Regions from separate parts of the Sporosarcina newyorkensis genome, predicted to be linked through region 2. Evidence: riboswitches for the same ligand, from Rfam matches in the RefSeq annotation. Region 2 holds a riboswitch; the other holds the start of a gene.
What was found. A riboswitch is a leader RNA that binds a small molecule or an ion and turns the genes downstream of it on or off. The one in region 2 is predicted to bind lysine.

Region 1 (3,385 bases), on a different contig from region 2:
TGCCAAACCAGTATCGCCCTTATCTCTCTTCCCCTGAGAGATAAGGGATTTTTAAATTCAGGAAAATTCAAATGTCAATGTTTGTAGGCATTGCCGCAAATCTTAACTGGTATTTTATTAATGAAAAACAATTGACATACAAATTTATGTAATATAACATAATTGTCAACCGAGTGGTTTTATTAGTTGACTAAAGTAGGGGGATACTGGGAATGACAGATTCAAGATCTAAACTTCAAATGATGATTGTCACTGCATTATTTGCGGCAATTATTGGGGTAATGGCACAGCTGACCATTCCGCTGCCGTTGGTTCCGATTACCGGGCAAACATTGGCAATTGGTTTGGCTGCAACGATTTTAGGTTCTCGTTATGGAACTATTTCAGTGCTTGTTTATTTAGCGATGGGTGCGGTAGGAATTCCTGTGTTTTCAGGGATGTCTGCAGGATTAGGTGTCGTTTTTGGTCCGACAGGTGGATTCCTCGTTGGCTTTATTCCGGCTACATTCATTATGGGGTATTATATGGAACGCACTAGTTTTTCTTTTGGGCAGGCCATGATTGCAAATGTTATTGGAATGTTCATCACGTTGTTCTTCGGAACAGTTTGGCTGAAATTTATAGCTGAACTTTCTTGGACTGCTGCATTTATGGCAGGATTTGTACCGTTCTTAATTGGCGGGTTCATCAAAGCGTTTCTTGCTGCATGGGCAGGGATATTGATACGTGGTCGATTAATGGCTAATCGGTTATTGCTTGCTTAAAGTGAATAAGGTACCAAGTTCGCAGGAGGATCTGGATACATTGCGAACTTGGTACCTTTTATTGGGTTTCAGCATAATTGCAGAATTTACTTTTAGAAAGTTATTTCCTCATGGATAGCTAAAACTTGCTTTAAAGATTTTAGCTGTGAGTTAGGTAAAGGGAGTATAGGCAAACGTACGCCCCCGACAGGTACCCCTTTTAAGTTTAATGCCGCTTTAACAGATGATGGGTTCGGTGCGGCAAAGAGTTCTTTCATGATTGGCAGAAGACAGCGGTGTTCGTTGGCTGCTTCCTGGACGTTGCCATTTTTGAAATGGTTGATCATCGTTTGCATTTCATTACCGATCACGTGTGCAGACACGGAAACGACTCCTGTTCCGCCGATTGCTAGTACGGGAAGTGTTAGTCCATCATCACCGCTATATAAGGAGAAGTCCTTAGGCGTATGGTCAATGATCTCAGCCATCGTATCTAAATTTCCGCTCGCTTCTTTGACAGCAACGATGTTCGGAATTTCGGCTAGTCTGATGATCGTCTCTGCACTCATGTTGACAGCACTGCGTCCAGGAATATTGTACAGCATAACTGGCAGTGAAGTAGCTTCTGCAATTGTCTTGAAGTGCTGATACATGCCTTCTTGACAAGGCTTATTGTAATAAGGCGCAACGAGCATGATCGCATCGACTCCGGCGTCCTCCGCTTGTCTTGTCAGTTCAATTGATTCTCTCGTGTTGTTTGTACCTGTTCCAGCAATGACTGGTGCTCTTCCACCGGTCACTTCCACGGTGAACTTGAATAGCTCCACTTTTTCTTCGTTCGTCAACGTAGGCGATTCTCCCGTTGTACCTGAAACGACCAGACCATCCGATCCATTGGCAAGTAAATGATTGATCAAGTTTTTGGTAGCGGCAAAGTCAATTTCTCCTCGTCCATCAAACGGAGTTACCATAGCAGTTACAATTTGTCCAAAATTCATCTTTTCTCCACATCCTATCTTTTTATTAAAAAACATAGAGGGTGGAGGGCGGGTAAGTCATTGAACGCAAAAAGCAGCAACGAGGGGCTCGTTACTGCTTTGAAATAATGAATTATTTCTTTGCAAGATAGCCCTCCATATAGTCGCCTATATGACAATTCTGCACTTGTTCAGCCCAGAACCAGCTTCGAGACAATGAGAATCTCTTCCGCTTCGGCAAATTCCCCTTTCCACAATCTTCATAGGATCTCATCATCCTCGAATTGTGTACTGATGGTTTTTGCGCCTCTATCCTTACTTCGAAGGTTTCGAAATAAGTGAATGTTTAATTACTACCACTCTACCTGTTATCTAATGCAATTGCAACTTAAACTTATTGAAACTTTAAATGCTGAATCTTATAGAGATTTTTGATGTTCTTTTTTGTCTTTATAAATGCTAAAGATTTATTTTCGTGAATAACTTTTTATCAAAAATCAACGATGCTTAAGTTGGTAGTGATGGTATAGCTTTCCTATATAATCTAAAAAGTTAGATAACGCATAGTTAAATGCTATAACCTTATATATAAAAGTTATTTGTAATGTTTAGACTATTAAAATATACTTACAATAAGATGATGATGTGGTAATAAAAGTTTTTTAGTATATAAGAATAAATAGGGGGTTAAGGGACTAAGGTTGAACTTCATTATCTTGAGGCCGAAAATGTAAGCGGTTAAATTGTCTGAATCGACATCTCGTATTAATTTTTCGTTTTATTTTTTTAAAAGTTTAGTAGTTTTAAAAACTATTAGGGGGTAATTACATGATGAAGAAAATCTTGATGTTTGCAATAATGGCATTCGCTCTTATTATTGCTGGTTGCGGAGATTCTGGCGACACAGCCGAGGGTGCTGAAAGTGGGTCCTCAGATAAAAAGTACAAGATGACTATTTCTAACTCAGTTGAAGAAGATTCTGCACTTCATAAAGGGCTAATGGAGTTTAAAAAAGTAGCAGAAGAAAAATCTGACGGAAGATTGCAAGTTGAAGTGTTTTCTAACGGAGAGCTTTACGCATCTGAAAGAGAAGCCATTGAAGCTGTGCAGGCTGGTAACATTCAAGCAGCGAGTCCAGCCACTGCACCTCTTACAAACTTCGTAAAAGAATTTATGGCTCTTGATTTCTTATTCGTATTCGATGATGTAGAAGATGCGAATAGCAAATTGGATGGGGAGTTAGGCGATCTCCTAAAAGAAAAGTTGGAGGAGAATCAGCTGAAAGGTATAGGTTGGGGCAGTGCAGGTATGACTCAGATGACCAACAACATAAAACCTATTGAGAAGATTGAAGATTTTAAAGGAATGAAACTTCGTACGATGGAAAATAACATTCACTTGGATAGCTTGAAAGAGTTGGGAGCTAATCCACAACCGTATGCATTCGGTGAATTATATTCTGCACTCCAGCAAAATATTTTTGACGGCATGCAAACGACGGCCCAATTGATCGATAGCTCGAAAATTTATGAAGTTCAGGAATATATGACAGTGATGAATCATTCATTTACAGCGGAATCACTTGTTATGAATAAAGCTTTTTACGATTCATTGCCTGAAGATCTTCAGTCTGTTGTTGATGAAGCAGGAGATGCATTTACAAAG
Region 2 (3,385 bases):
TGGTATGGAAAAAAATATTTTAATGAGAGCTAGTATGTCCGCCTCCTGATTCGCATAATGTGAAGCAGGAGGCGTCGTTTTGCGGTTTTATACGAATCAAAAAAGACCGAGAAAAAGAAGTTATGCGAGAAATTGGCTGAGGTTGATCATTCCGACGATTTTCATAGCAGTCGCCTTATTTTTTTACTCAGTCAATAAACAGCTGACCCCAATCTATACGCAATATGCTGAAAAACAAACGCAGAAAATAGCCAGCCATGTAATCAGCCAAGCGATCAATGCACGATCTACGAGCGTGTATGATATCAATGAAATAATTGAAAATGTGCCGGATGAGACACGAGATACCGTCACGACGAAATTTAATACGGAAATCATCAGTCAGGTTATGGCGGAAGTTCATCAATTGGTTGAAGATCACCTTGAACGTGCAGAAGGTGGCGATCTAGACATGCTGCCGCCGTTAGGTGATTTGGAGTATAATCCTGAAATGATGGCGAAAGAGCAAGGCGTCGTTTTCTTTGTCCCGCTCGGGCAAGCGACCAATATTCCGTTGCTCGGCAACTTGGGTCCGAAAATTCCGATCCGTTTTCATGTCATGGGAAACGTCCACACCGATGTGGAAACGGATATACAGGAATTCGGGATAAATAATGCCTATGTAGAAGTGACCTTGCTGGTGAACGTGAATGTTCAGATTATCGTTCCGCTTGCAACGAGTAAGAGCGTAGTAACGCAGAGAATGCCTGTCGCGATGGGCTTGATCAGAGGAAAAGTTCCGCAAATTTATTCGAAAGGAGAGCAGACGCCGGCACAAATAGAGGTCCCGTTGCAAGAACCGGAATAAAAGGCTATTGTGAACAATGTCGATTATTGCTACACTGTTAAAAGAAGAATATCGAGACTTACGTAGAGGTTGCATTGTTTATAAGTATTTTGCGAGAGAGTGACGTCGATGACCGCAATTGAAAGGAGACAATGCCGAAGTTTGAGAAGGGTCAACTTCTCAGGTTGGGGTCATTTCGAAGAGGAATGATCTTGTCATACAGCGGTAATGTATGGAGCGCTACAACAGCCGGATGATCCGTATCCATTTATCTTGTACATGATGATTGATTCGCAGATGAACTGTTAAGCCGACTCCTACACGTTTGTAACATGTTGGAGTCGGCTTTTTCTCTGTAATAGGCTTTCCCTTCTTCGACTGACCATCTACTTTTCGATACAATCTACCGACTAGAAAGAGGAGGAATTAATATGATTGGAACATGGGTATCCATTTTGCCTCCTGTTATCGCTATCGTGATGGTATTGGTGACGAGGAGAGTATTACTATCGTTAGGAGCTGGGATTGTCACAGCCGCTTTACTCATCGCGGAATTTTCCCCAATGGAAACATTGAAAAATGTTTGGACAGCTATGACGATTTCATTTTGGGATGACGGATTGAATACGTATAATATATTTATTATGTTGTTTTTATTATTGCTTGGTGTCATTACGGCATTTGTCAGCCTGTCCGGCGGCAGTGCGGCCTTTGCGAGATGGGCGGTCACACGAATTCGTACGCAGCGTGGAGCGAAACTGTTGACGATGATTTTGGGAATCGCAATTTTTGTAGATGACTACTTTAACTCTTTAGCGGTTGGACAAATTGCAAGACCGATTACGGATCAGCATAAAATATCTCGTGCAAAACTAGCTTATTTCATTGATTCTACGTCTGCACCGATTTGCGTAGTATCTCCAATTTCAAGTTGGGGGGCATTCTTGATCGGGCAGCTTGCTCTTATACTTGGGACGACAGCCGCTGTTAGCTATTCGCCGTTAACTGCCTTTATTCTGATGGCGCCGATGAATTTCTATGTAATCGCCACATTGTCCATGGTCTTTTTCTTCGCTTGGACGAATAATGATTTCTTTGAAATGAAGAAACATGAAGATCGGGCAGTAAATGAAGGTTTGCTGTATGATCCGGAAAAAGAGATACCAGGTGAGCTGAAAGAAGAGTTTCCTGAACACTCTTATGGGAAAGTTCGCGATCTGGTTGCACCTATCGTGACGTTAATTGTCGTGACGCTTGGAATGATGGTCTATACTGGCTATCAAGAAGCGGGTGTCTTCGATATTTGGGCTATATTCGAAAATACAGATGTGCCGAAATCATTAGTAGTTGGTGGCGTTACAGCTACACTGTTGGCTATGTTCTTATATGTTCTGCAAATGAAAGTGAATAAAACAGCAAGTGTTTCTTGGATGGGCCGTGCATTCATCAGCGGTTTGAAAGCGATGATGCCAGCGATTCTGATTTTGATTTTCGCTTGGGGCTTAACTGAGTTAATTGCTACACTTGATACAGGTCTTTTCCTGTCAACAATGGTAGATCAATTGAATATTCCAGTAGCTTTCTTGCCGGTATTGATATTCATTCTGGCGGGACTGATGGCATTTTCAACGGGAACTTCATGGGGATCGTTTGGAATTCTATTGCCGATCGCCGGCACAATTATGGTCAACGCAGAACCCGAATTATTATTGCCAGCGTTATCTGCAGTTCTTGCTGGGGCGGTTTTCGGAGATCACTGTTCGCCGATTTCCGATACGACAATCCTTTCTTCAACGGGTGCAGGCTGTAATCATATGGATCACGTAGCAACACAATTGCCGTACGCATTGGTGGCTGCTGGCGTGTCAGCACTTGGTTATTTTGTTCTAGGCATGACTGGTTCCGTTTGGATTGGTTTAGTAGCTGTTATTATAGCATTGATAGTATTATTCACGTACTGGACGGCTAAGGGTAAAAAGCGTCAAGCGCAAGTGGCTTAAAAACTTTAGACTAAGAGTGTCAGCAAGATTCACACTCTTAGTCTAAAATTGTTTTGACATCTTTTACTGTCCTGTTTATACTAAATATACAAAACTTAAATTATCGGAAAATAGTGAATGGTGGTAAGTTTTGAACAACAATACACTAAAAGGAGGAAGTAGTATGGAAAATCGTTCGCAGTGGGGAACGAGAGCTGGTTTTATATTAGCGGCAGTGGGTTCGGCAGTCGGGCTTGGTAATATTTGGCGCTTTCCTTATGTCGCATATGAAAATGGCGGCGGGGCATTTTTTATCCCCTATTTGTTCGCGCTATTGACCGCTGGTATTCCGATTTTAATCTTGGAATTCACGATCGGTCATAAATATCGTGGATCGGCACCATTATCTTTTTTCCGTTTGAATGGAAAAAAGACAGAATTTCTAGGTTGGTGGGGGATATTTGTATCCTTTGTCATATCCACTTATTACGCCGTGATTATTGCATGGGCCATGAAGTACACGATTTATTCGTTTAGTTTATCTTGGGGAAAAGACCCTGAGGCTTTCTTCTTTGGGGAC

Region 1: another riboswitch for lysine. It lies ahead of dapA (4-hydroxy-tetrahydrodipicolinate synthase); the one in region 2 lies ahead of B5D59_RS11505 (Na+/H+ antiporter NhaC family protein).

What each region holds. Positions count from the first base shown of each region.
Region 1 covers NZ_FUYJ01000012.1:38,781-42,165, reverse strand. Annotated here, with positions in the region: gene B5D59_RS17270 (biotin transporter BioY) at 213-764, shown strand; gene dapA (4-hydroxy-tetrahydrodipicolinate synthase) at 857-1,741, opposite strand; lysine riboswitch at 1,862-2,040, opposite strand; gene B5D59_RS17260 (TRAP transporter substrate-binding protein) at 2,549-3,385, shown strand, end outside.
Region 2 covers NZ_FUYJ01000005.1:217,533-220,917, forward strand. Annotated here, with positions in the region: gene B5D59_RS11495 (bifunctional metallophosphatase/5'-nucleotidase) at 1-33, shown strand, start outside; gene yunB (sporulation protein YunB) at 80-847, shown strand; lysine riboswitch at 903-1,077, shown strand; gene B5D59_RS11505 (Na+/H+ antiporter NhaC family protein) at 1,258-2,826, shown strand; gene B5D59_RS11510 (sodium-dependent transporter) at 2,990-3,385, shown strand, end outside.